Regions from separate parts of the Kistimonas scapharcae genome, predicted to be linked through region 3. Evidence: predicted binding sites of a transcription regulator. Region 3 holds the regulator's gene; each other region holds the start of a gene.
The links. The regulator sigma-54, encoded in region 3, starts transcription at its own class of promoters, with help from an activator protein. The targets are predictions, from matches to a motif close to TGGCACNNNNNTTGCTNT.

Region 1 (7,347 bases), on a different contig from region 3:
TACTTTGCGACGGAACGGGTTCAGGAAGAGTGGAACACGGTGGGTACGCCGGTCACCGTCAACTTTTATCGCCGGTCTCTGACGGATATCTGCAACGCGATCACCGCTGCCGGGTTAGTGATCGCCAGGCTGACCGAAGGCACCGTCTCCGAAGATGCCAAAGCGATATCGGAAGAAACCTATAACCACCTGAAACACAATCCCAATTTTCTGTTTGTGCGGTGTGAAAAGTTGCGGACCTGATGAAGCTGCCGGGTTGCCGCTGCCCCCGGCGCTCTGCCAGCCATTCGCAGCATAGAGTTTTCATCAAAAGCAGCTACAGTCCATGCTGTCGATATCCACAGCACGGTGGCTTTTGCATGAGATTCACTAACAAGATTGCTGTTGTAACGGGTGGAAGTTCTGGCATCGGTTTAGCGACTGTTCGGATGCTTCATGAAGAAGGCGCAAAGGTCTACAACCTGGATATACAGGAAAGTGAACCCGGCACCGGCAGTTTCATTCAGTGTGATGTCGCCAGTTACACAGACATCAAGAGCGCCATCGATAACATCGCACATACAGAGGGTACTATTGATGTCCTGTTTGCCAACGCGGGCGTACATAAATTCGCCAACATTGAAGACACCAGCGTTGAAGAGTTTAACAGGGTCATGTCCATTAACTGCCACGGTGTTTTTTATACCTTAAAAACCGTCTTGCCTATCATGAGACAACAACAGGGCGGACGCATTCTGCTCATGGGCTCTGACCAGGCCATTATCGGGAAAGGACTGAGTGCGGTTTATGGCATGAGTAAAGGCGGCGTCGCTCAACTGACGAAAAGTACAGCGATTGATTATGCGCCATACAACATTCATATCAATTGCATCTGCCCGGGTTCCTGTGACACGCCATTATTAAGAAAAGCGACACATGTGTTCAGGGAGCATCTGGGCATCAGTACCGAATCAGCCGTTGAAATACTCGAACAAGCACAACCTATAAAACGGCTTGCAACACCGGAAGAAATCGCCCGTGTCGCCTGCTTCCTGCTTTCCCCAGAAAACAGTTACATGACCGGCTCGCTGATCCCTGTGGATGGTGGTTATACCTGTCAGTGAGAACAACCGCGGATACTGCCCTGTTCAGGCAATGGTTTGATATTGACTATCACCGGTTGATCCTCAACACGCCTATCAACAAAGAAGATGGTTAACATGGCCAGGCAACCGCACGCCGGTAGCTACATGGCGATTGCCTGGCCAACTACACAATTGACAACCGACGTGTAAGCGATGATTCTGTCATGCGCTTACGCTTCACAACCTGGCGGCATTCCAACCCAGGGCAGCCAGGGTGCCTTTCTGCGAAAGGCCAACATATTCAATACGAGTTGACGATCATGAACAAAACCCCTGTTTTATTCACTGCACTGGTTCTTTCCCTCAGTGTTGGCGGGTTGGCGCACGCCAAGAATGACAAAGAGAAAGACAAAGGCCTGCCTCCGGGTCTGCAGAAAAAGGTGGAATCCGGCAAAAGCCTGCCGCCGGGTTGGGAGAAAAAGCTGGAGGTCGGCGGCAAGCTGGACAAAGACCTCTACAAGCAAGGCAAGGTGGTTCTGACGAACCCGGACAAAGGGACGGTCACACTCGAACTGGACGGCAAATTGGTCCGGGTGCTCAAGAACACCCGGGAAATCGTCGACATTCTGGACGGGCGTTAACCGGGCATACCGGTAACCTGCCGTCCGGCAGGACCGGATCACCAATGGGGTATGCAGCCGAAGGAGTCGCCGAGTGACCTACGATGAGTTCAATGCCTTTTGTCAGTCACTCCCCGCGACCACTTACGTCATGCAGTGGAACCGTTCCCATGTCTGGAAGGTGGGCGAGAAAGTCTTTGCCATTGGCGGCCTCGGGCGTGATGGTAACCCCGCCTATATTTTCAAAACCTCGGAGCTGAATTATCACTTTCTCAGTGAGCACCCCGGTTACCGGCCCGCACCTTACTTTGCCTCCCGCGGCATGAAGTGGATACAGCACTATGACAGCACGCCGGAAACCGATGAAGCGCTGCAGTATTACCTCGAATCATCACACAAACTGGTTGCATCGGGTTTAAGCCAACGAAAGCAGAAAGCACTGGGGCTTGAGCCGGTCTCTCCAACCCAATAACAACTCCGCCCCTTCCCTTGTTCCGCTGTTTAATTGCCAACCAATACCGTCGCGATGATCCACAACGAGCGACGCCCCTTGCAGACAGGCAGACGACCTTCCATCTGGTCACACCTTGCCCATCCATTGAAATGAACTATAAACACCCGTGGAACTCTAACGGCTATGGATTGACTGCACATGCAAGCGGCCTGCGATTAACAGCATAGCCCTGACAGGAGGCACACCATGACGTCACCGGTTGATACCGTCAAAACTGTCTATGACAGCTTCTCCAGGGGAGACCTGGACGGTTTCCTCCAGATCTGTGATGAGGAGATCGAGTGGGTCGTCAACGGACCGGCCTCCCTGGAGAAATGCCAATCCTATCGCGGCCGGGATGGCGTCAGGCAGTTCCTTGATGTGCTTGAGCAAACCTGGTCTTTCCGCGCATTCACGCCCAAACAATACATTCATGATGGCAATACCGTGGTTGTCCTGGGCGAGGAAACCGGTGATGACAAGACGACAAACCAGCCCTTTGAGAATCGCTGGGCCCATGTCTTCGACACCAGGGATGGCAAAGTCATTCGTTTCCGTGAATTCCTTTGCCACTGGTCCGGCAGCGAACAACCGCCGGCCATGAGCTGGTAACTGCCGCGTTCTCTCTCACCCTGATCCACGATAGATATACTCGGTCGTTCACACACCCTGTCGAGGACAATGCCCCAAACCGTACCACGCACTTGCTGCTATTTGCTGTAATAGTGCACGCCACCGCCTGTTCACCCGCCATTTGCCCCCTCTTTCCCTGCTGGCATGCCCCTTGCTATCGGAGGGTTATCATCAGACGGAGACGGCTCCTGAACCCCGCCCGGTGATCGCTTCCCCTCACAGGCAAACAGAGAACGCTTATGTCTTATCTAGCTCCTGCCGAGTTCGTCACCAAAATGGTGGACGCCGGCGAATCCAAGGTCTTCATGTCCACCCGCGATACCCTGATCCGGGGTTACATGGCCGGCGCCATCCTGGCCCTGGCTGCGGTTTTTGCCATTACCGTGGCCGTCAAGACCGGCAGTTTCCTGCTGGGCGCCGTCCTGTTCCCCGTGGGTTTCTGCATGCTCTACCTGATGGGCTTTGACCTGCTCACGGGCGTCTTCGTACTGGCGCCGCTGGCCTGGCTCGACCGGCGCCCCGGTGTGACCCCTGCCGCCATCCTGCGCAACTGGGGACTGGTGTTCCTGGGCAATTTCACCGGCGCACTCACCGTTGCCTTCATGATGGCCTTCGTCTTCACCTACGGTTTCAATGCGGAATCCGGCGCCATTGGCACCAATGTCGCCAGTATCGGTGAATCCCGGACACTGGGTTACGCCGAATACGGCCTGGCTGGCTGGTTCACCATTTTCATGCGCGGCATGCTGTGTAACTGGATGGTCTCCATGGGCGTTGTCGGCGCCATGATCTCCACCACCGTCAGCGGCAAGGTGCTGGCCATGTGGATGCCGATCATGTTGTTCTTCTTCATGGGCTTCGAGCATTCCGTCGTCAACATGTTCCTGTTCCCCTTCGGCCTGATCATGGGCGGTGACTTCTCGGTGATGGATTACTTCATCTGGAATGAAATCCCCACAGCCCTGGGTAACCTGGTCGGCGGCCTGGCCTTTACCGGCCTGACGCTGTACACCACCCACGTCAGAACCGCGCCCAAGCGCCCGGTCGAGCCACTGCTGAAAGAAGCGGCATAATCCAACCCACACCTCAGCCTCGCAGGGCTGAGGTGTTTAACCCTGATACTCACGCTATGGTTCCAGCATTAAAGGTCTCCATCGGCCAGCACACCGACAAGGGGCCTAAACCCGAAAACCAGGATTGCCACGGGATCCGGATTCCACAGGATGGCCTTCTGACCATGAAAGGCATCGCCGTGGCCATGGCGGATGGCATCAGCAGCAGTGAGGTCAGCCATGTCGCCAGTGAAACCGCCGTCAAAAGCCTGCTGGACGATTATTACTGCACGTCAGAAGCCTGGTCCGTCAAAAGCGCTGTAGAGCGTGTACTGACAGCCACCAATTCCTGGCTGTATTCACAGAGTCGTCATGGCCTTGGCCAGTACGACAAGGACAAAGGCTACGTCTGCACCCTCAGTGCCCTGGTGTTGAAACATCATACGGCGCATGTCTTTCATGTCGGCGATACCCGTATCTACCGGCTGAATGCCAACGGCCTGGAACAGCTGACCAATGACCACCGTGTCTGGATATCCCGCGAACAAAGCTACCTGAGTCGTGCACTCGGCGTTGAGCCCTACTGCCATGTGGATTACCACGCCCTGCGCCTGCAACCGGATGACCTGTTCATCATCAGCTCGGATGGCCTCTATGATTTCATTTCCACGGAACGACTGGTCGAGACCGTTCAAAGCCATCCGGCGGATCTGGATACAGCCGCCAGAACGCTGGTCAAGCTTGCCCTTGAAGCAGGCAGTGATGACAACCTGAGCATTCAGCTGGTGCGCATTGATGGCCTGCCGGACGCCACCAGCAACATCAGGCAGCAACTGGAAAGTCTGCCGATTCCCCCCCGGCTCAGTGCCCGCACCGTGTTTGACGGCTACACCATCATCCGAGAGTTGCACGCCAGCAGCCGGAGTTACGTCTACCTCGCGCAGGACAATGCATCCCGAAAAACCGTGGCATTGAAAATGCCGACCATTGCGGCAGGCAGCGATATGGCACACCTTGAACGCTTCCTGCAGGAAGAGTGGATTGCCCGGCGCATCAGCAGTCCGTATGTCCTGAAAGCGGACCTGGCCGAACGACCACGCAGTGCCCTCTACACCGTCTTTGAATATATAGAAGGGCAGACACTGACCCAGTGGGCCACGGACAATCCCAAACCGGACATCACCACCGTACGCCAGATCATCGAGCAGATCGCCCGGGGGCTTCATGCCTTTCACCGTATGGAGATGCTGCACCAGGACCTGCGCCCGGAAAACATCATGCTCGACCGGACCGGCACGGTCAGGATCATGGATTTTGGCTCCGTCAGCGTGGCCGGCCTGCAGGAAAACACAATGGAAACGCCGCTGACCCATCTGCTCGGCACCGCCCTCTACAGTGCGCCAGAATATTTCCTGGGAGAACCGGGCACACCGCAATCAGACCTGTTCTCCCTCGGCGTGATCACCTACTTCCTGCTGTCCGGCCACTACCCCTACGGCAACGAGGTGGCCAAAAACAAGACACGTGCCGCACAACGAAAACTAGTGTACCGCACCGTGCTGGCGGAAGACCGCGCCATTCCGGCGTGGGTCGATGACGCCATCCGGAAGGCTGTCCATCCCCTGCCGGAGCGCCGTTATGAAGAACTGTTTGAGTTTACCCATGACCTGCGCCAGCCCAGCCGCCGTTTCGTGAATCAACACCGGCCGCCCTTAATGGAGCGAAACCCGGTCATGCTCTGGCAGGGCATCAGCTTTGCCCTGGGGCTGGTCATCCTCTACCTGCTCAGCACATGACCGCTTTCGTGAAAGGACAACATACAACGTAGACAACAACCACAACCCAAACGGGGAGCGCACCATGATCACAGATCGCAAAACCGTCACGGAACTGATTCTGGCGAACAAGGTGGCCAAAGGCATTACCTGGCACCAGGTCGCGGATGCCGTTGGCCTTTCCAAGGAATGGACGACGGCAGCCTGCCTGGGCCAGATGACCTTCAACAAGTCGCAGGCTGAAATTGTGGGTGAACTGTTTGAATTACCCGATGAAGCCATCGCCTGGCTGCAGATCGCGCCTTACAAAGGCTCACTGCCAACCGTCGTGCCTACCGACCCGCTGATTTATCGCTGGTATGAAGTGGTCAACGTCTATGGCAGCACCATCAAGGAACTGATTCATGAGGAGTTTGGTGACGGCATCATGAGCGCCATCGATTTCTCCATGGATATCCAGCGGGAGGAAAACCCGAACGGGGATCGGGTCAATGTGGTGTTATCCGGAAAGTTCCTGCCCTACAAAACCTATTAAGCATACTGAGTAGTCGCATAAATAAAACGGGGTGCCTTGAAAGGCACCCCGGCAAACCGTTCATACACTACGCGAAATGAAGTATCAGGCTTCTGCTTCGGCAACGTGCTGGCATGCTGCTGTATCGTGGGGAATCGTGTCTCTCGGCTGGAAAACGCGTTCAAGTGCTTCACCGTAAGCCTGCTGCATTTCTTCACTGCCATTGACGCACATGCCGAGGTCTCTCAGCAGCCCGTCCTTCAGGCCATATATCCAGCTGTGAATAGAGAGTTTCTTACCGGCCTCCCAGGCTTCCTGAACGATACTGGTCTGGCAGACATGCACGACCTGCTCAATCACATTCAATTCACACATGCTGTCGATACGGGCCTGACCTGACAGTGGCGCCAGTGCCTCGCGATGCTTCAGTTCCGTGTCCTGAATATGCCGCAGCCAGTTATCAATCATGCCCTGCCGGCTGCCTGAAATGGCCGCCTCAACCCCGCCGCAACCGTAATGGCCACAGACGATAATGTGTTCAACACCAAGCACATTGACCGCATAATGAATAACGGAAAGACAGTTGAGGTCACTGTGAACGACCACGTTGGCGACATTGCGGTGGACAAACAGCTCACCCGGCATCAGTCCGACAATCTCATTGGCCGGCACCCGGCTGTCAGAGCAGCCGATCCACAGGTACCGCGGCGCCTGCTGGCGGGACAGACGCTGAAAAAACTCAGGGTCCCTGTCGCGCACGGATTCGGACCAGGATTGATTGTTGTCAAACAGATGTTTGAGTACTTTCACGTGTATCCACCTTCAACATTCGGACTGCACGCAGGATATAGGCAAAGGGCGGCAGTAATCGACTCTATTTTGTTAATTGCGTGGCATTTTCGTTACAAATGTTGAATTCAGTGGCGTTCCAGCTGTTCACGGCACCAGCCAGTGAACTCGTTCGACCAACCTGACAATTTTTCCTGACACTCAATCTTGGTATCCATGAGCCTGTAATAAGCCACCTGTGCCGCTATTTCTTCAAGGTCATTGCTATCAAACAACTCATTACCGGCTATTTTTCGTGCAATTGCCTGATCTTGTTCAGTGGGATGCTCAAGTTCACCGTTAATCAGCTCGAGATCCTCCCACAGGTCTTCCTTCACCTGCACCATGGCTTCCAGTTGGGCACGCTT
Region 2 (7,347 bases), on a different contig from region 3:
GGAGATTAACGTTCGTTCGGCCTGCTCTTGTCTGGGGTTTAGTCGCAGGTACTGCTCCCGTAAAGTGGTCTTGCCAGCACCAGGCTCCCCCAGAACCAGCATACATTCAGGTTTTCCACCGCATTGAGAAATTACACGGCAGCGATGAATATCTGCAAGAATCCGATCAAGATTAGGCGAACTAATATAACACTCTCTTACCTGCCGGATTTTTGCCTGTTGTTCTTCCGTGATTGAATCGTGCCTGAATGCCATATTATGCATTGGGAACATTACTCCTCCATCCAGATGTATCGAGTTCATCATCCTCTAAGGCAAGTTCAGTAGTTTTGACAGCTGGAGAATCGGGCTGTTCAGTAGGCAGATAGGTTTGGGATAGACCTTCCGCCAAACTGGAGTTGGCATCCTGACCAACATCACAATATTTTGCGGCTGCGGAGCTGGCACTAATTGCCGTTTTTTTCGGATTATCCGTCCAGGCACTAAATTCTTCCTGAAGTCTTCGCTGAGTTTCCAGGCGTGCTCTTACAATATCCTGATGGTTATAGTTGCCCTCGGTTATGTCTTTTGCGTTTCTTCGGTGAATATCGTGCTGAAGTTCATTCAGTCCATGTGTGTAAGTCTGATCAACAGCCGGGACTTTAATGTATTGGCGTTCAATTTGGTTAAATACATAGATTGAACTCAAATTGTCAGGGTCAACCTTATAGCATGCTTGAGTATCACCCACTTTAGCCCTGTAACTGGCTAACTCTTCAGAATCATAACGCAGTTTTTTATAATAAATACCGCCTCGTCTCAGTTTGCTTTCTTTGGTTCTTCCTAAAACAATATTCAGCCTGTCAGGCTCTTCAAGCCTGGGGGGAAATTCATCGACGGATGCGTTCCAATGCACATTAGGGATGATACCCTTTTCAGTTGTAGGAGATATCTGGTATTCATCAATCACCCATTTATGAAATATCTCAATAAAGGTATTAAACCGGATTACTGCATGCTTTTTAGGGGCGTAGTCATTTCGCTCAGCCAGTGAAGAGAATGTTTTACCTTGCATCTGTGATAAAAGTTCAGTATTGATAGTGCCGAATTTCCTCTCGATTCTGCCTTTAAACCACGGGTGTTGGACAGGGTTAAAGACATGTTGAATATTTAATTCAGCCAGTGCTACTTCCAGATCACTACTCCAGAATTCTTTACCGTTATCAAAAATGAACAGCTCTGGCACACCATAACAGGGCCAGTTATTTTCTATAAACGGGTATTTTTCATTGATGGAATTTTTTTCCTGGATAATGTTCCTTAGTAACTTAATGAGTACGATAAAATCCGGATCTCTGAACGATATATGAAAACCCACAATCGAACGTGAGTACTCATCTAAAGCCAGAGTCAACCAAGGCCGTCCAAGGGGCATAAGGGTTTCGGAATCAACCACAAAAAGATCCAGTTTCGTATGGTCTACACAGACGCGTTCCATGACCCGTGAAGTTTTTATCCCTTCAGCAATAGCCTTAAATTTAATGTTTGCCTTATGCTTACCGTGCCTACCCATTGTTTTATCGTAAGGTGTTAGTCTATCTATACGAGTTAAGAACGTTCGGTAACTGGGTACAGGCAATGTTTCTAATTTATTATTTCGTCTCAAACCATTAATGGTTTCAAGTTCGTTTTCCAGCCTGTCATAAGCATCTTTTTTAGAAGGTCGCAACTCACTGGTATAGTAATCAAGTGCTATTTTTATACACTGTTCAACCTCTTCTTTAAGGCGACATTTGCGATTCCCTTTTTTGAACGTGCTTGAGTACAGCCCTCTAATAGAGTAACCGGCTTTTACGTAGTCATTATGCCAACGACAAATGGTTCTCCAGCTCGGAGGTTTCATATCTCCCAACTCAGTAGCTATTACAGGCAATAAATCTTCAATGTGGCGAGGGCTCCAATGTGGAATTCCCCGATCAATTAATCCAGTGATATAACGAAATTTTCTCAGCGTTTCCTTACGTTCGTCCTCAGAAAATATCATCAGGTCATTAGCCAGTTTCTTCTCTTCATCACCTGATGAGCTGATAAATTCCAGCCTACCTTTTGTTAATGCTGTTTGAAGATCCTGCAGTGAAAACCTGGTAGATCTTCCTTCAACCAGAAGGCTTTCAAGGATCAAGTCACCACTATCATCTTTCTTGGATATAACATATTCATGTTGAGCGCCGTCGAGTGCCTGATATCTTACTTTTGTACCCTCAATCAGCCGACTCATGATTGTACCCTCACAAATGAGAGGCTATTTAAGGCTGTTTCTTCTAATGGTGATGTCGGGATCAGAACCCCTCTTGCCAGTAGATCATAAATAAGAGGATAACAGTGCTTTTTCTCAAGGCCGATCATTTGAGGTAAAACCTTAATTTGTATAGGGCCTTGTGCGCCGATGAGATCAATTATGTCAAAATGTCGATGATCCATAGGTGATTTTGTTCGATATTTGTACAGTATTTTGAGATTGCCTAATAAAGGTTCTTTCCTGATCTCTGATTCGGTGAGAAGATCCAAGGGGGTATTCAGCTCTTCAGCTGCGGCTTTTTTGTGTTCAAAGATTTCCTGAAATTTACGACTTTCAGCTTCTTTGTCAGATTTGACTTCAAGTCTGCTCTCCTGACCAGAATGACTATCGATTGCCTTGAAATCCGGCGTATATTTAGCCGTCTTACCGAAAGACTTATACTCATACCCTAATGGTTGGGCTTGAAATAAAGAGATGTTGGCGTGAAATTCAAGGTGGTAACAGGCATCGAACTCAAGCGATGATTCTACTCGGAAATGCTGTTCGGACTTGGTGCTATTAAAACCATAGATCCTTTTGCTGCGGGACTTACCAATTTTTCGCCGTTTCATACAACTACACCTCTGGCTAACGGTTGGAAAATTAGACCAGAGGTGCGTGTTGTCAAGTTATGCTTCAGATTATTGTCTGTTTATGCTTCAAGTATTGTCAGCTTATGCCTCATATTGTTAACTTATGCTTCATCCGACAAGCGCACCAGGCGCTCTTTTTTATTGAGTATTGCAGTCTTACTTGGAAGTGAATTCCGGGTAGGCTTCCATACCACACTCCGCCAGATCCACACCTTCGTACTCTTCCTCTTCGCTGACGCGGATGCCGGTGACAACCTTCAGCACGCCCCAGACGATCAGGCTGGTAACGAACACCCAACCGAAGATGGTGGCGGCACCGGCCAGCTGACCGAGCAGGGTAGCGCCGCTGTTGGTGGCAGGTACAACCAGCAGGCCGAACAGACCAACCGTACCGTGGACAGAGATGGCACCGACCGGATCATCGATCTTCAGCTTATCCAGCGCCAGGATGGAGAGGACAACCAGCACACCACCGATGGCACCGATCAGGCTGGCCTGAACCGGGGTCGGGGTAGAAGGCTCGGCAGTGATCGCCACCAGACCGGCCAGCGCACCGTTCAGGGACATGGTCAGGTCAGCCTTGCCGAACAGCAGGCGAGCAGTGATCAGCGCAGAGACAACACCGCCAGCGGCAGCAGCATTAGTGTTAACGAAGACCATGGCAACCGCGTTGGCGTTGGCGATATCACCCAGCTTCAGGACAGAACCACCGTTGAAGCCGAACCAGCCCATCCACAGGATGAAGGTACCGAGGGTTGCCAGCGGCAGGTTGGCACCGGGGATGGCGTTGATCTCACCATTCGCACCGTACTTGCCTTTACGGGCACCCAGCAGGAGAACACCAGCAAGGGCTGCAGCTGCACCAGCCATGTGGACGATACCGGAACCGGCGAAGTCAGAGAAACCGAGGTCACCCAGGTTGTAGAGACCGAAGACGTCGCTGCCGCCCCAGGTCCAGGCACCTTCCATCGGGTAGATGAAACCTGTCAGGAATACGGCGAAGATCAGGAAGCTCCACAGCTTCATCCGCTCGGCGACAGCACCGGAGACGATGGACATGGCTGTTGCCACGAACACGACCTGGAAGAAGAAGTCAGACGCGCCGGAGTAGATGGAACCACCTTCGAAGCCGTCTTCACGGCCGGCGAAATCGCTCAGCGTGCTGGCCACGTGATCGTCACCGACCAGAATGCCGTCAAGCAGGTAACCGCCGCCGTACATGATCTGGTAACCGCAGATCAGGTACATGATGCAGGCAATGGCGAACAGGGCGATGTTCTTGGTCAGAATTTCCGTGGTGTTCTTGGAACGGACCAGACCGGCTTCCAGCATGGAGAAACCGGCGGCCATCCACATGACCAGTGCGCCACAGACCAGGAAGTAGAACGTGTCTATGGCGTATTGCAGGTGAAAGAGATTGTTTTCCACAGTAAACCCCCCAGTTTACGTTAGCGAGCCGGGCACCGGGATGCCGGCATGCTGTTTAGCGTTAATTAGATAGCGTCGGTGCCGGTCTCGCCGGTACGGATACGGATCGCCTGTTCCAGCGCGGTGACGAAGATCTTGCCGTCGCCGATCTTGCCGGTGTTGGCGGTCTTGCTGATGGCTTCGATAACCTGATCAAGCATGTCGTCACCGATGGCCACTTCGATTTTGACCTTGGGAAGGAAGTCCACGACATATTCCGCACCACGGTAGAGTTCGGTATGGCCCTTCTGGCGACCGAAGCCTTTGACTTCCGTGACGGTGATACCCTGTACGCCGATCTCGGAAAGAGCTTCACGTACATCGTCGAGCTTGAAGGGCTTGATGACTGCTGAGACCAGTTTCATGGCATTTTCTCCTGAGCTTCTCATTCTTTGCGTGTCCGGGGGGCTGAACCCGGACAAGTCTACGCTTTTCGGTTTGGGGTTATAAGTACTTGTCGCGCTGGATCATGGCCGGACAGACGGTGGAAACCGGATGCCGGTGACTGGGTTGACGACAGAATGCAGTTTTTGTTCTTGTCATGGTGCTCCTCGCTGTCGTGAATTGGTGTGCCCCGTGTTGGCTCACAGTCCGGGGCGGTTGCTGGCTTAATTGCAGTCATCGTGCCAGTTATTGAATACTGTGACGAAATGCCGGTTTTTCCGGGGTTTTGTGATAGACAGGCAGGGTGTTTTCCACATCATGTGCATCAATCGTGCACTGTCAGATGCAGGCTCTGGGGCGAAACTAGTGTGGTGTGCACTATCATGGTGCACCTTTCTGGTGCAAAGAACGTGTCATTGAAATGGCAAGGGGAGGAGCAGGTCACTATGGTGGTGCAGTCCAATACGGCAATGGATCTGGTGTATACGTGGGTCGATGGCGCAGACCTGGCCTGGCAGGCTGAAAAAGAACGCTATGCCCATGAGGCGGGTTATTTCATCGGGAACCGTAACTGCCGCTGGCAGGATAATGAAGAATTGCGTTACTCATTGCGCTCTGTGGCTGCCTACTGGCCATATGAGGGCACGATTTATATCGTAACGGCGGGGCAGACGCCGGCATGGTTGAATACGGAACACCCACGTATCCGGGTGGTCGATCATCGGGAAATCATTCCTTCGGATTACCTGCCGACCTTTTCATCAACGGCCATCATTGCGCGACTGCATCACATTCATGGGCTTCGGGAACGTTACCTTTATCTGAATGATGATTTCTTTTTTCTTCGCCCGGTTCAGGAACAGGACTTTTATGAGGGGGAGAGCAGTCTTTTTTATGTCAATGACAAGCGTCTTGACGACGCAAACCAGCTGTCGGAAAACAGCCATTCAGATCAGAACGGCGTTGTTTTCAGCCGTGCCTTCATGCAGAGGGAATTCGGTGTGACAGATGCCTTCCCGATGCCGGAACATGCCCCCAAGGCGATGCAGCGCTCCCGGATGGTGCAGTTGGAAAAGCAATTTCCAGCGCTATTCCATGATGCCATGCGGGGACGTTTCCGTCGGGCGGATGCGCCCATCATTGATGACCTGTTCTTCCGATGGCTGCATCATCTCGGGCGGGCGCAGTATCGGCAAAACCGGAATTGTTACATGGAAAACTGTGTACCGGATGCAGCTGAACAGTACGCCGCACTGTTGGAAGGTCGTCATGATGCCCTGTGTCTGTGCATCAACGATATTTCGGATGATATGCCCGAGGCGGAATATGCACCTTACCAGCAGCAGATGCAGGCGTTTCTGGTTGCACGTTTTCCGGAGAAGTCCGATTTTGAGCGTGATTGACGGTGTTCGAGGATTGGCGCAGGAGAAAATCGTGCGGGTATGTTGCCCGCACGATTGATGATCAGCTTTGGTTGTCGGCTGAAATGCAGCGTTTGGCCACATACTCCGATGTCATGCACTGCAGAACGCCGCTGTAGGAAATATCAAATTCGATAATATCGCCGACACTGTAGGTTTGGCTGGCATCGGTGATATCAAGAATCAGGTGGTCACTGCTGCCGCCAATCACCAGGATGCCAGAATCATGGGGCGTAATCTGGTTGATATCAATATCCTGCTTGCCGATGGCGCAGATGGCCCGTCGACGAATGCCCCGGTCTACAAAAACAGGCTTGTTCCCGAACGCATCCAGCGCGGTAGACTCGGCTGGTACCGAGGGTTTCAGTTTGACCTCAATGATTTCACACTGCAGCGAAAAGGCCGACTGACAGGTGCCGGGTATCGGATCATCATTGAGGCCGATGCCCATCAGCAAGGAGGCGCCTAGCCGCAACTGGTTCACCGCTTTTGGCAGGCCGCCCCGCAGCATCAGGAACAGACCGGCGGAGCTGGCACCGCTGATGACATTGATCTGAACATCCAGTGCTTGCTCAATGCGGCTGGCAATCGCAGTCAGTTCTGTCTGGTTGTCGGTGGTGGGTTCTACACCGCCATAACAGGCCAGGTTGGCACCAATCCCTTCGAGTTGCAGTCCGGGCAATTCCGTCACTGTTCGGGCCAGATGCAGCGTCTCTTCTTCAAAGAAGCAGCCTTCACGTAAATCGCCAAGATCATGCATCACAATCACGCCATGGGTGATGCCGAGCTGACAGGCGGCTTTGGACAGAGCCCTTAGCGTGTTTTCTTCGGAGTTCAGGGAAACCTGGGCAAACCGGACTACCGCCTCTACCTCGCTCAATGCCGGGAGTCGCAGAAGCATCTTTTTGACCGGTAAGCCTTCAAGACGTTGCAGGTTGATGAGACGTGAATCCGCCAACAGCGTGATACCCCCCTCAACCATGGCCTGCGCTATCTCGGGATTGGCGCAGGCCAGTTTAGTGACACCGGCGGGCTCTACGCCATGACGATGGCAGAGCTCTACCATCGCGTGGATGTTGTTCCGAATGCTATCGAGGTTGACCGTGAGGCATGGGTAAGCGTACATCAAAGAACCTTATTGCAACGTTAATGATCCGACGATGGG
Region 3 (7,347 bases):
CGAATCATGCGATCGGGCAGGTTGGTGTGCACTCGAAGCGGAAAGGCGACATTTCCAAAGACGCTCAGATCCGTGAACAGCGCACCGCTCTGGAACAACATCCCCATGCGACGACGCAGCTGGAACAGGTGCTCCCGATCCTGCGCAAACAGATCATGATCATCGACGCGGATAGTACCGGCATCAGGCTTCAACTGGGCGCCAATCAGGCGCAGCAGTGTTGTTTTACCCGTGCCACTGGGCCCCATCACCGCAGTGATTTTACCCCGGGGAATATCCATATCCACGTTGTCGAAGATCACTCGTTCGCCACGCAGAAAGGTCAGCCCGCGGATTTCAACAAAATTGTCCGACAGTGCACTCATCAAGCAAAAGCACCTTCCATCCAGGAATCGGTTAACGCGTAACAATCCATACCCAACCGCAGGCGACACAGGCGCTCACGGTGATTCAGTACAACCAGGGATTCAGCCAGTTAGGCTACAAGATTACGCAACAGGCAACAGCAAAGTGCTATCAAGGCAATAGCACACTGACACCATTATCCCGCCGATAAAAGTGTAACACCGTTCACATTATGACATAAGCCTCACCGCGAACGATGCTGATTATCTGAATATTTCCAGTGGCCTACCTTACTCAACAGACCCTTAACAGAACCTGAACAAGTGGCAAGGTTATGGTTTTTTCGTCACTGCAGAGTGCCAGGCAGCCACTTTACAGATACAATCCCCCGCTTTGAGCAGACAGGTTTACGAAATCACCATGCTTCTCGCTACTGGCGCTATCCTTGCTGGATTTATCACCCTGATGTGGAGCGCCGACAAATTTGTCAATGGCGCAGCGGCCACCGCCCGAAACTTTGGCATGTCGCCTATGCTGATTGGCCTGACGATTGTCTCTATCGGCACGTCTGCCCCTGAAATCCTGGTTTCCCTGATGGCTGCCATGTCTGGTTATGGCAGCCTCGCCGTTGGAAATGCTGTCGGTTCCAATATCGCCAACATTGGCCTGGTGCTGGGCATTACCGCCATCGTGGCCCCCCTGCCCGTCAAAAGTGATGTTGTTCGCCGTGAAATCCCCTTACTGATGATTATCACCGTCCTGGCCGGCCTGCTGCTGATCGACAACCAGCTGGGCCACCTGGACGGCATCCTGCTGATCAGTGGCCTGATTCTCACGCTTTACCTGATCTACCGCTGGCAACGCCAGCCCGACAGCAACCTGCAAACCACTGCCGGCGCAGAAACCGAAGAAGAACTGCCGGATATCAGTCAGGCAAAAGCCACCGTCCTGCTGATCGTTGGACTACTGGTGATGGTAGCCAGCTCCCGCCTGCTGGTCTGGGGAGCAACAGAAGTCGCCCGTGCACTGGGCATCAGTGAGCTGATCATCGGCCTGACCATTGTCGCCATCGGCACCAGCCTGCCGGAACTGGCCGCCTCAGTAGTCAGCGCCCTGAAAAAACACCATGACATTGCGCTGGGAAATATTGTAGGCTCCAACATCTTTAACCTGCTGGCCGTAATGGCCGTGCCCGGCATCGTGGCACCAGCCACCATCGATCCGGCCGCATTCCAGCGTGACGTGCCGGCCATGATCGCCATCACAGCGCTGCTACTGATCCTGGCGCTCGCCGGTCGCAAACGCCAGAGAATAGGACGGGGGGCCGGCGTACTACTGGCAGCCTGCTATTTGGGCTATACCCTGCTGCTATACCTGCAAAGCTGATACGCTATGGACACGCACCCAGACATCACAGCGACCACTGAATCACTATCTGATCGAGCTGCAATGACCAATCCGGAAGCTTTTATCGCGTCAGGCCGACGCACCGTAGACCTTGAACGCAAGGCCGTTGATGCCCTGCACAACCGTATTGACAACCATTTTGCCGATGCCTGTCAGCGCATGCTGGCCTGTACCGGCCGCGTAATTGTCGTAGGGATGGGCAAGTCGGGCCATATCGGCCGTAAGATTGCCGCCACCCTGGCCAGCACCGGCACCCCTTCATTTTTTGTGCATCCGGCAGAAGCCAGCCACGGCGACATGGGCATGATCACCAGCAATGATATCGTGCTGGCGCTGTCCAACTCCGGTAATACCAGTGAAGTAGTTACCCTGATCCCACTGCTGAAGCGACTGGGCATTCCTTTAATCAGCATGACAGGCAACAACGACTCCACATTGGCCCGCGCCTCTAACGCCCACCTGAATGTCAGTGTCGAAAAAGAGGCTTGCCCTCTGGATCTTGCGCCCACATCAAGCACAACCGCAACACTGGTCATGGGTGATGCACTGGCGATCTCCCTGCTGGAAGCCCGCGGTTTTACTGCAGAAGACTTTGCATTTTCCCACCCTGGCGGTAGCCTCGGACGACGCCTGCTGCTGAAAGTCTCTGACATCATGCACACCGGCGACCGTATTCCCATGGTCAGAGAGGGCACATCTCTCAGCAAAGCACTGCTCGAGATCACCGGCAAAGGTCTGGGTATCACCGCCGTCTGCGATGACAATCAAAAAGTCATAGGCGTCTTCACTGATGGCGACCTGCGACGGGCACTGGATCAAAACATCGATCCACGCAACAGCGTGATTGATGATGTCATGACCCGCAACTGCAAAACCGTTCGGGACAATATTCTGGCCGCTGAAGCCCTGCATATCATGGATGAATACAAGATCAACGCCCTGATCTGTGTAGATGAAGACAATCACGCCATCGGCGCCATTAATATGCATGACCTGCTTAAGGCTGGAGTTGTCTGAATGAATGCTGCACTGCACGAAAAAGCACGCAATGTGAAACTGGCCGTTTTTGATGTGGACGGTGTCTTGTCCGATGGACGCCTCTATTTCACTTCTGATGGTCAAGAAATCAAGGCATTCAACATACTCGATGGCCTTGGCATCAAACTCCTTCAAAACAGCGGTGTCGAGACGGCCATCATTACTGGCCGCAGCTCACCACTGGTCGAAAAACGTGCTCAGGATCTCGGTATTGCCCACCTAGTACAGGGGCGGGAAGACAAATTGACCGTACTCACCAGCATGCTCGAAGAACTCGGGCTGACCTTTGAGCAGGTCGCCTACCTGGGCGACGACCTTCCGGACCTTGCTGCGATCCGACGGGCCGGACTGGGTATGGCGGTTGCCAATGCCCACGATTTCGTCAAGCAACATGCTGACGGTGTCACCCAGATGAAAGGTGGCCGTGGCGCTGCACGGGAATTCTGTGAGCTGATCATGGCGGCCCAGGGCACCCTGGAAGCTGCACAGGCCGCGTATCTCTGAATCATCAGGGATACGTGCCTGCGGGTTAAGGACGTTATATGCCATTACGCCAGATTCTATTGATAGCCGCCATTGTCGTCCTCGCGGTCGGCATGGGTTACTGGGCCTACGAAACGGATCTCAAGGTTTCCCGCCAGCCAGCCGAGGCAACCACCGAGATCAAGGTGCCGGACTTCTTTTCTTACAATGCACATATCCGCGAATTCGACGAGAATGGGCTGCTGAAATCAGACCTGACCGCTGACAGCATCAGCCACTATCCTCACAATGACATCACACTACTGGCCAGCCCGGATCTCTGGAGTTACAGCGACAATGCTGCGCCGTGGCACACCGTCGCGGATACCGGCCGCATCCTGCCCGACGGGGAAACGGTAGAATTGAAAAAGAACGTTGTCATGACACAGGTCGAGGGTGAAACCCAAAAGCTGCGCATGGACACAGACTTTCTGACCATATACTCTGGTCAGGATTTTGCCGATACCAACCGGCCGGTCACCATCATCAGTCCCAGCGGCGTGATGAAAGCCAACGGCATGAAAGCGTTTTATAAACGGGATTTTATCCAGTTGAAGTCCAGGGTCAGGGGCGTACATGAATCACGCTAAATTCACTCTTACATTTGTTGCCGCCATGGCACTGTTCAGCACGACGTCTGCACTGGCACTGCCCAGCGATCGGGAAAAACCGATCCACATTTCTTCAGATTCTGCCGACATCGACGACAAAAATGGCATTTCCATCTACCGCGGCAATGTCATCATGACCCAGGGCACCACCAAACTGACCGGGGACATTGTGACCATCTACTCTCAGGATCGACAGATTCAGAAAGTGGTCTCTGAAGGCAAGAAGAAAAAGGCTTACTTTGAAGAAGAACAGGACAGTGAGAAAGGCCTCCTCAAGGCCTGGGGCAAGACCATCAAGTATTACCTGGATCATGAAAAGGTCGAGCTGATCAAACAAGCCCGTCTTGAACAAAAAGGCGACACTTTTACCGGTGACATGATCGAGTATGATAAGCAGGCTCAGGTCGTCAACGCAAAGGCGGATGGCGCCAACGAGGGCAAACGGGTCGAGATGGTGATCCAGCCTCGCCAGTAAGCCGGTCCTTTCCTGGGATGGCTGCCTCATAACGCAGCCATCACCGTTCCAACGAGTTTCGATGTACAGCGGTTAAACGACAGCATGTCTCAGCTTAAAGCCTGCAACCTCAGAAAACAGTACGGTGGCCGCCAGGTCGTCAGGGATGTCTCTGTCAGTATTGAGAGTGGGCAGATTGTCGGACTGCTCGGCCCCAATGGCGCCGGCAAAACGACCTGTTTTTATATGATTGTCGGACTGGTGCACGCCGATGGCGGCCAGATCCGGATTGACAACCAGGACATCACACCGCTGCCCATGCACGGTCGCGCCCGCGCAGGCATTGGCTACCTGCCACAGGAAGCCTCCATTTTCCGCAAGCTCAGCGTGGCGGATAACCTGATGGCAATCCTTGAAACCCGCAAGGACCTGACCAAGACGCAGCGTGTTGAAAAGCAGGAACAATTGCTGGAAGAGTTCAACATTCAGCATATCCGCGACAGTGCAGGTATGAGCCTGTCCGGTGGAGAGCGGCGGCGGGTTGAAATTGCCCGTTCACTGGCAACCGAGCCCTCGTTCATCCTGCTGGATGAACCCTTCGCCGGCGTCGACCCTATTTCGGTCAATGATATCAAACAGATTATCCAGCATCTGAAAAATCGCGGCATAGGCGTCCTGATCACCGACCACAATGTACGCGAAACACTGGATATCTGTGAACACGCCTATATTGTCAGCGAAGGCCACATTATCGCCGAAGGCGACAGTCACGCCATCATGGCCAATCAGAAGGTTCGCGACGTCTATCTCGGTGAACACTTCCGTATCTGATGCAAAATCCAAACCAGCCATGTACTATACCGTCGCGTAAGCGATAAATGTCGCAATAGGCTGAATAACCGCAGGTGCTAACAGGTACCTGACACGCTCTCAGGGATGAGCAAGAACGACAACCGTGAATCAGATGTAGTACAACCAGGACCGGTAGAGTCATGAAGCCATCACTGGAACTCAAGATTGGCCAGCAACTGACCATGACCCCACAACTGCAGCAGGCCATCCGCTTGCTGCAGCTGTCAACACTGGATCTGCAGCAGGAGATCCAGCAGGCCATTGAGAGCAACCCCCTGCTTGAGCAGGAGGAAGGTTCGCCAGAAAGCAATGTCTCGGAAGAGTCCACGACACAGGAAGACGACACTGGCAGCGAAACCGGCCTGACTGACTTTGCAGAGGGTGAAAAAACAGAACAAAACCCAGAAGTATCAGATTCCCAGGAAGAGTGGTGCGATCAGATCCCATCTGAACTTCCCATCGATAGCGGCTGGGATGATGTCTACCAATCCTCATCCGGCTCTCAGGCCGAACGTCCTGACGACGACTTCACCAGTCGCAGCAGCGCCCCCGACTCACTACAGGATCACCTTGAGTGGCAGCTCAACCTGACCCCAATGAGTGACACCGATCGCCTGATCGGCATGGCGATTATCGACGCAATAAACGACGACGGATACATGACATGCTCCTTGGAAGATATCCTTGAGGGCATGGATCCGGAACTGGAGGTCGAGCTTGACGAAGTCGAGGTCATGCTGCGTCGCATCCAGCAGTTTGAACCAATCGGCGTAGCCTGCAGAGACCTGCGCGAATGCCTGCTTATACAGCTAAACGGTCCTGACGTTCAGGAAGAACCCGCATTATCTGCCGCCAGACAAGTCGCTGACCAGCACCTGGATCGTCTGGGCAGCCGTGATTACACCACGATCATGCGCAAGACAAAGCTCAAGGAACCCGAGCTAAAAGCCGCTATTGAACTCATCCAAACCCTGAACCCTAAACCCGGCAGCAGCCTTGAAACCAGCGAAGCAGAATATGTCATCCCGGATGTACTGGTCAGCAAAAAGCAGGGCGAGTGGGTCGTTGAGCTGAATCCTGATGCATCGCCACGCCTACGTATCAATACCGGCTACTCATCCCTGATCCGCCGGGCAGACAGCAGCAGCGACAACACCTACCTGAAAAATCAACTTCAGGAAGCCCGCTGGTTTATCAAGAGTCTGCAGAGTCGCAGTGAAACCCTGCTCAAGGTCGCCACCCGGATTGTCGACTACCAGCGCGGCTTCTTCGATTACGGCGAAGAAGCCATGAAACCGCTGGTGCTACACGATATTGCCGAAAGCGTGGAGATGCATGAATCCACCATCTCCCGTGTGACCACACAGAAATACATGCATACGCCCCGGGGCATTTTTGAACTCAAATACTTTTTCTCCAGTCATGTCAGCACCGCCTCAGGGGGAGAGTGCTCCTCAACCGCTATCCGGGCGCTGATCAAGAAACTGGTCGCCCAGGAGAACCCACGAAAACCCCTGAGCGACAACAAAATTGCCACCATGCTGGCGCAACAGGGTATCCAGGTGGCGCGGCGAACCATTGCCAAATACCGGGAATCCATCCTGATTCCGCCATCCAATGAACGAAAACGGCTGGTGTAGTCTACGCTGTGGCTAATGATCGGAAACGGCACGTATGGGCATACGCGGATTCCGGTAAATAGGTCGCAAAAACCCAAGACGATCGCCCCTGAGCAATGGTACACTACAGCCGTCAGCCCGGTTCGGACGGAGTGCGAACCGGATGTGAGCGAACCTGTGATCAGGAGAGTAACGCATGCAAGTTAACATCAGCGGACATCATGTCGAAGTTACCGAGTCCCTCCGCGAGTATGTTACCAAAAAACTAAACAAGCTCGCTGAACACTGCGATAGCATAACCAATATCCAGGTTACGCTGAGCGTAGAGAAAGTCAGACAGCTTGCAGAAGCGACGCTCCATATACGCGGTGCAGATATCGCGGCGTCCGCCGAGCACGAGGATATGTATGCCGCCATTGACCTTATGGCCGACAAGCTTGATCGCCAGATCCTCAAGCACAAAGAGAAAAACATCGATCGTATGCAGGGAGCCGGCTCG
Region 4 (7,347 bases), on a different contig from region 3:
TTATCCTGCAGAAGTTGGAAATTCTCATCCCGCACATAACCCGTTGCGATTACCTGCTGTCTAAGCAACCAACCCTCATAATCCATCGCGCCAGGACTGGAAAAGCCACTTGGCCGCTTCAACCTGACGGTCAGATCCCAGCGTTGTCCTGGTTTTATGTCAGGCGCCCCATGCCAGCTAAGACGAAGCCGCCCCGGATAGGGCAGTCCCCCAATCACAACATCACGCATCAGCATTGAGGCATAACCTTCACGCTTCAGGGGTAATTCATCAATTTCAGCATTGATTTGGAGATCGATTCCTTCCAGATCAGCGGGAAAAAGGCGATCCAATAGCATCAGCCCATGAAAGCCACCATAAGCAAACCCGAAAAGCACCATGGCCGGAAAAATAAATACACGGAACCTGAAGCCAGCTGCTACGGTCAAACTAAGGGCAACCAGAACCGTCAGACCCAACACCCATCGGGCAGGAAGTTCTGGCAAGAATAATGTCAGGGAAAGACCCAAAACGAGGCATATCAGTGAAAGCCGCATTTGGTGTACTTAGTAATTAAGCGCATAATTTTCCGGTTTTACGATATCCTTACTCTCGCAATTAAGCGGTACCCGGGTCACAAGTATATCTGCATGGCAAAAAAACTGTTTCAACGCTTTATGCCGGACCCTTCCCGACTTCGGGAAAACCGGTCATTGAACTTCCTGGGCGAACACATGTTCGACCCTAATCTATGGCACCTGAACCGCCGTACTGCCGCGATGGCTTTTTTCGTGGGTATTTTCTGTGCGTTCCTGCCCATACCCTTCCAGATGCTGCTGGCCGCCGTGCTGGCGTTTCTGTTGCGGTGCAATCTGCCGTTGTCCGTTGCGCTGGTCTGGATTACCAACCCCTTTACCATGCCGGTGATTTTCTACTTCACCTACAAGGTCGGTTGCTATATATTGCAGACCCCTGTCAGTCCACTGGGCTTTGAAGCCTCACTGGAGTGGCTGAAAACCGAGTTATCGCGGATCTGGCTACCACTCTATCTTGGCTCGGTCATTACCGGACTGATAGCAGGCGCTCTCAGTTATATCAGCATTCGCCTGTTCTGGCGCTGGCATATCATTCGTAACTGGCGTGAACGTCGCAAAAGGCGCAAACTCTTTCTGAACTGATACCGACGACGGTCATGCCCTTCGGCAACACCGACATCGCCGTTCTTCCTATCACTCATTCACTACAGACAGTCTGGCTGAAACATGAACAGAAACAACCGTTCATTCCAACGAAAAAAGCAGAAACTACAAGGGCGGGGAAAACTGGAAACCATTACTACCGACGGCCCCCACAGCGACTGGCTGGGCATGCCTGATTACTACATCCACACACTGACCGTAGACGGTGACGACTATAAATACCTGACGGCCGAAGCCACTCTGGAAGTGACACCTGGCGACCTGGTCTGTTTCCGTTACCAGGAAATGGGCAAAGAGAAGCGTATCGACAAACGCTCACTCGGCATTGCCATCGACCCCGCCACTTTCATGCAGCAGCAAAGCTGATGACCTGTCGACATCCGGATACTGTCTGTCCCACAGTCAGCCATCCGGATGTCGACACCCTTAACCTATCAAAGACCTGAATTGCTGACCTGTTCGACCAATCCACCGTCCTGAAGCTGCCAGATACGATCCATTTTGGCCGCCAGCGACAAATCGTGGGTGACAATAATAAAACTGGTCTGCAATCGCTGACTGAGATCCATGATCAGTCCCTGGACAACCTCTGCCGTATGCTGATCCAGGTTACCGGTCGGCTCATCCAGTAGCACCAGATCAGGTTCAGTCACCAGCGCCCGTGCAATCGCCACCCGCTGACGCTCGCCACCGGACAATTCACCCGGCTTGTGATCCAGACGTGCTTCCAGACCCACCAGCGTTAACAGCTCTTCGGCTTTCTGTGCGGCGACAGAAACCGCCACATCACGGCGCATCAACAGTGGCATGGCAACATTCTCGCGCGCAGAGAATTCAGGCAGCAAATGATGAAACTGGTACACAAAACCGAGATGACGGTTTCTCAGGGCGCTTTTCTCACGATCATTGAGTCCATTGAGAGAAACCCCACAGACACACACCTCACCACGGCTCGCAACATCCAACCCTGCCAACAGATTCAGCAGCGTTGTTTTCCCAGAGCCGGAACTCCCCACAATAGCAATCCGCTCACTGCGACCAACGGCAAAGCTGACATCCCGGATCACCTCAACATCACCGGGCCCTTCACGGTACACCTTACCCAGCTCCCGGCACTCCAGAACAACATCTTTACTCATAACGCAATGCCTCGGCAGGTTGGGTACGTGATGCGCGCCACGCAGGATACAGGGTGGCCAGGAAACTCAGCAGAAGGCTTGACATGGCAATACTGACAACATCCTGCCAGAGCAGCTCGGAAGGGAGATAGCTGATGAAATAGACATCAGGACTCAGGAAATGAATGCCCAGCAAGGATTCAATCCAACCGACAATGCTGGCGACATTGAGTGCCCCCAGAATACCGAGCACGACACCCAGCCCGGTGCCAATCAAGCCAATCACACAACCCTGCACCATGAAAATGCGCATAATCATGCCAGGCGTTGCACCAAAGGTTCTCAGAATCGCAATATCAGACTGTTTGTCCGTTACAACCATTACCAGCGTGGCGACGATATTGAATGCCGCTACCGCAATAATCAGCACCAGCAGCAGACCGATCATGGTTTTTTCCATCTGGATCGCCTGAAACAGACGGCCATGGGTCTGGGTCCAGTCACGGACGTAATAACGACCCGGCAGGGTCATTGCGGCCTCCCAGGCCAGGCGCGGCGCTGCAAACAGATCTGTTGTCTGCAGCCGCAATCCCTGCACCCCCTCACTGATGCGCATGAAGCGTGCAGCATCCTCAATATTCACATAGGCGAGACTGGCATCCAGATCCGCCCCCACCGCGAACAATCCTGTGACCGTGAATCGCTTGAGACGGGGAAAAACACCGGCCGGATTAATGGATGCTTCTGGCAGTACGACAGTGACCTTATCACCAATCCCCGCCCCCAACTGACGCGCAAGAATCTCACCCAGAACAATGCCAAATTCCCCGGGTTTTAGATCTGTTAGCTGACCACTTTCCATGTGCTCATCAAGAATGGAGACTCGCTGCTCCAATTCAGGATCAATGCCATACAACATGACACCCTTGACCTGCCCCTGGTTGGTCAACATGCCCTGGGCATCAATGAAAGGCGCCGCAGCTTCAATACCCGGCACGGCTTCCACTTTCGACTTGATGGATTGCCAGTCAGTCATGGTGCCATAGGCTGCGGTAATGGTTGCATGGGGCACCATGCCCAGAATGCGTTGACGCAGTTCCCGGTCAAAGCCGTTCATCACCGACAAAACGATAATTAACACCATGACACCCAGCACAAGGCCGGCCATGGACATGGCGGAAATAAAGGAAATAAAGTGATTGCGCCGTTTGGCCCCCGTATAACGAAGGCCGATAAATACCGGCAAAGGTCTGAACATCAGGCGCTCCTGCAACTGAAACCCTGCCCGACGACAAGCCGGGCCAGACGATCTCGATCACCATTCAGCGGAACAACAAAACCGGCAGATGAATGGCCACGTCAAAGGGATCAATTATGCCAGATAACGCGCAGAAAGGACGATTGTTTCATCCACTCATCAACATAAACCCTTGAATGACTGAAGGTTTAAGTACTTTTACATTAGCTCTATAAAAAGTCACATCCTGCATCCCAACAGAAACAGGACGTGACTGATCAACCCGAGCACTGCACTATCTACTTATTCATCAGAAATCGCATGAATCTTGTGAATAGAAAGATCCGCCCCCTGATACTCTTCTTCCTCTGACAGACGTATGCCTACCAGCGCTTTGATAGCTCCATAAACCATCAGGCCACCCACAAGCGCAACGCCAACACCAGCGAGAGTACCAATCAGTTGCGCTGTCAGGGATACACCGCCCAAACCACCCAACGCCGTCGAACCAAAGATGCCTGCCGCAATACCGCCCCAGGCACCACACAGACCATGTAATGGCCAGACACCCAATACATCATCAATTTTCCAGCGATTCTGTGTCGCGGTGAATGTCCAGACAAACAATGCACCGGCCACGGCACCAACGACCAGAGAACCCGCAGGATGCATAACATCTGAACCCGCACAAACAGCTACCAGTCCGGCCAGCGGTCCATTATGGATGAAGCCCGGGTCATTCTTACCCACCAACATGGCAGCCAGTGTTCCACCGACCATTGCCATCAGTGAGTTGACCGCCACCAGTCCACTGATACTGTCGACCGTCTGGGCTGACATCACATTGAAGCCAAACCAGCCGACGGCAAGAATCCAGGCTCCCAGCGCCAGAAACGGAATATTCGAAGGTGCAAACGCAACCAGCTTGCCATTGCGATAACGTCCCTTTCTGTGACCGAGCAACACAACCGCAGCCAGTGCGATCCAACCGCCCACAGCATGCACTACCACTGAACCGGCAAAATCATGGAACGGTGCCCCTGAAAAACCTTCCAGCCAATCCTGGAATCCATAGTTACCATTCCAGATCATCCCCTCAAATAATGGATAAACCAGGGAAACAATCAGAAACGTTGCCAATAACTGCGGGTAAAACCGCGCTCGTTCAGCAATGCCGCCAGAAACAATGGCAGGTATCGCCGCCGCAAATGTCATCAGAAAGAAAAACTTCACCAGCTCATAGCCGTGACTGGCCGTCAAGGTTGCTGCATCTGCCATGAAATCCATGCCATAAGCCACTTGGTAACCGATGAAAAAGTAAGCCAGTGTGGACACACCCAAATCTGTAATGATTTTGGATAGCGCATTGACTTGATTCTTTTGCCGCACCGTTCCCACTTCAAGAAACGCGAACCCTGCATGCATGGCCAGCACCATGATCGCCCCAAGCAGGATAAACAGGGTATTTGTCCCCTGCATCAACGTTTCAATTGCACTCCCAACGTTATCCATCAAACACCTCGTCACCCCTCTTTATCTCGCACCATATCGATTCACCAAAAGATATTGCGCACCAATAAAGATCATTTTGTATTTGTTATCTTCAGCCTCGCCTTTTCACTGTGCAGATAAAAACCTGCTCAAAACGAAGCCTCACAGGTTCTTCCGTGAATCATTAATCTAATAAGGCTACACATCAGTGCAACCTAGCCAGTCAACGCACCGCATTAAAGCAAATAAAGTGCCACGCATCAGGGCAAAGCAAACAAACGACTCAAAATAGATTCGAAGGGGCATCTGACAGGAAGGCGATAGAATCCAAAAACAGAAAAGACAAACCAGCAGGCAACAAAATGGTTTGTAAGCTGGCTATGGGGTATCTGATTGCAAGGTACAGGGACGTACCGAGAGCGACTTCATGCAGGACTGCATGACGGAGCGGCAAGCAGATGCCCCATAGCCTGCGGTGCCCCGAAGATCAGGTACACCGCATTACCTATAAAAGTTTTACAACCTGTGCTGAATCTTCCAGCACTGATGAATGCGGCGATTACGTTCGAAGTCCTTATCAAGGGTTTCGCCGGTAATATCCTTCACCTCAAACTCATCCATCAAAGATTCATCCAGTTTGAATCGTCGGTAATTATTGGAGAAATAGAGCGTCCCTCCATGCGCAAGACGCTTCATTGCCAGGCGCAACAACTCAACATGGTCACGCTGCACGTCAAACACATCTGTCATACGTTTAGAATTGGAGAATGTCGGCGGATCGATATAAATCAGGTCATACTGCCCTTTAGCATCCGTCAGCCAGCGCATGCAGTCTGCCTGTTCCAGCTGATGACGATCACTAAAGCCATTCAGTGACAGATTTTTACGTGCCCAATCAAGATACGTTTTGGAAAGATCGACACTGGTGGTTGAACGTGCACCACCTAAAGCGGCATGGACAGTGGTTGCCCCGGTGTAACAGAACAAATTCAGAAAGCGCTTTTCCGCCGCTTCCCGGGCAATCCGCAGGCGTAACGGACGATGATCCAGGAAGAGACCGGTATCCAGATAGTCGTGCAGATTGACAAGGAAACGACCACTACCTTCTTTGACTTCAAAGAATTCATTCTTGTCAGCCTGACGTTCATATTGTTTCTTACCGGACTGTTTTGCACGGCTCTTGAGGGCAATATCTTTTGGCGATATTGACAAGACTTCAGGCAGTGCAGACATAACATCCTGCAACCGCTCCGTCGCTTTTGCTTCATCGATTGATGCCGGTGCCTTGTACTCCTGCACATGCACTTTGTCACCGTAGAGATCAATAGCGACGGCATACTCCGGCATATCCGCGTCGTACAGGCGATAGCACTGGATATCCTGACGCTTGGCCCACTTGCTCATTTGCTTCAGGTTTTTGCGCAGACGGTTGGCAAACATCGTTGCACCAGCAGTGAGGGGTGCAGACTGAACTGATGTCTTATTCGCGGTTTCTTTATCTCTGGCATCGTAGCCAGCAAACCACTGTTCCTCATTGGCAAACATCAACAGCTTACATTCCAGCGCACCGTTATAGAGCGTGTACTGCTTGCGACTGCGGATACCCATGCAACGTCCAAGCCCCGGATTACCGGTGAAGACAGCCCCCTGCCACCCTTTAAAGGTGGTTCTGAACTTTTCCCCCAGGTTTTGATAGAGGTAAACAAGACTTGCTTCATCTCCAAGCCGCTCACCATAAGGCGGGTTGACGACCACCAAGCCTTCAGGGCAATCAACCTGATGCAGGTTTGCCAGCTCAGCCTGCTCGATGCGAATACGCTTTGATAATCCGGCTCGTTGCGCATTCGCCAATCCCTGTCGAACGATCCACTGATCCGCTTCATAGCCCAGAAAAACATTTTTCATGTTATCAAGCCCTGCCTGACGACGCTCACGGGCGTCCCCCATTGCATCCCGCCAAACGCTAGGGATATGACCGGGCCAGCGATCAAAACCAAAACGGGCACGCAAGAGACCGGGGGCAATATCTGCCGCAATCATAGCGCCTTCCAGCAGGAAGGTGCCGGAGCCACACATCGGATCAACCAGAGAGGCTCCCTCCCTGGCCAGTTCACGCCAGCCGGCACGGTAAAGAATCGCGGACGCCAGGTTCTCCTTCAGCGGCGCCTTACCGACATCCTGCCGGTAACCCCGCATATGGAGACTGTCACCGGATAAATCGATACCCACCTGCACCTTTCCTTTATGCAGGCGGACGTGAATACGCAAATCCGGGGATTTTGTGGCAATTGATGGCCGCTTACCGGTACGCGCAATCAGCTGA

Region 1: ABD892_RS19485 (formate/nitrite transporter family protein) is a predicted target of sigma-54. The motif match lies at 2,951-2,968, and genes of this name have one in related genera.
Region 2: glnK (P-II family nitrogen regulator) is a predicted target of sigma-54. The motif match lies at 4,989-5,006, and genes of this name have one in related genera.
Region 4: ABD892_RS24830 (ammonium transporter) is a predicted target of sigma-54. The motif match lies at 5,263-5,280, and genes of this name have one in related genera.

The regions. Positions count from the first base shown of each region.
Region 1 is NZ_BAABFL010000449.1:22,211-29,557, reverse strand. It holds gene ABD892_RS19510 (class I SAM-dependent methyltransferase) at 1-243, shown strand, start outside; gene ABD892_RS19505 (SDR family NAD(P)-dependent oxidoreductase) at 360-1,103, shown strand; gene ABD892_RS19500 (hypothetical protein) at 1,385-1,705, shown strand; gene ABD892_RS19495 (MmcQ/YjbR family DNA-binding protein) at 1,779-2,156, shown strand; gene ABD892_RS19490 (nuclear transport factor 2 family protein) at 2,385-2,789, shown strand; gene ABD892_RS19485 (formate/nitrite transporter family protein) at 3,050-3,883, shown strand; gene ABD892_RS19480 (bifunctional protein-serine/threonine kinase/phosphatase) at 3,940-5,658, shown strand; gene cynS (cyanase) at 5,723-6,172, shown strand; gene can (carbonate dehydratase) at 6,257-6,961, opposite strand; gene ABD892_RS19465 (hypothetical protein) at 7,069-7,347, opposite strand, start outside.
Region 2 is NZ_BAABFL010000456.1:11,806-19,152, forward strand. It holds gene ABD892_RS20455 (TniB family NTP-binding protein) at 1-264, opposite strand, end outside; gene ABD892_RS20460 (Mu transposase C-terminal domain-containing protein) at 257-2,257, opposite strand; gene ABD892_RS20465 (TnsA endonuclease N-terminal domain-containing protein) at 2,254-2,889, opposite strand; gene ABD892_RS20470 (ammonium transporter) at 3,067-4,338, opposite strand; gene glnK (P-II family nitrogen regulator) at 4,404-4,742, opposite strand; gene ABD892_RS20480 (stealth family protein) at 5,172-6,164, shown strand; gene ABD892_RS20485 (alanine/ornithine racemase family PLP-dependent enzyme) at 6,226-7,308, opposite strand.
Region 3 is NZ_BAABFL010000003.1:5,786-13,132, forward strand. It holds gene ABD892_RS00150 (ATP-binding cassette domain-containing protein) at 1-365, opposite strand, end outside; gene ABD892_RS00155 (calcium/sodium antiporter) at 766-1,731, shown strand; gene ABD892_RS00160 (KpsF/GutQ family sugar-phosphate isomerase) at 1,795-2,769, shown strand; gene kdsC (3-deoxy-manno-octulosonate-8-phosphatase KdsC) at 2,770-3,294, shown strand; gene lptC (LPS export ABC transporter periplasmic protein LptC) at 3,333-3,902, shown strand; gene lptA (lipopolysaccharide transport periplasmic protein LptA) at 3,889-4,398, shown strand; gene lptB (LPS export ABC transporter ATP-binding protein) at 4,483-5,208, shown strand; gene ABD892_RS00185 (RNA polymerase factor sigma-54) at 5,370-6,869, shown strand; gene hpf (ribosome hibernation-promoting factor, HPF/YfiA family) at 7,045-7,347, shown strand, end outside.
Region 4 is NZ_BAABFL010000475.1:22,710-30,056, forward strand. It holds gene ABD892_RS24805 (DNA internalization-related competence protein ComEC/Rec2) at 1-485, opposite strand, end outside; gene ABD892_RS24810 (DUF2062 domain-containing protein) at 630-1,157, shown strand; gene ABD892_RS24815 (hypothetical protein) at 1,242-1,544, shown strand; gene ABD892_RS24820 (ABC transporter ATP-binding protein) at 1,613-2,317, opposite strand; gene ABD892_RS24825 (lipoprotein-releasing ABC transporter permease subunit) at 2,310-3,554, opposite strand; gene ABD892_RS24830 (ammonium transporter) at 3,837-5,045, opposite strand; gene rlmKL (bifunctional 23S rRNA (guanine(2069)-N(7))-methyltransferase RlmK/23S rRNA (guanine(2445)-N(2))-methyltransferase RlmL) at 5,541-7,347, opposite strand, start outside.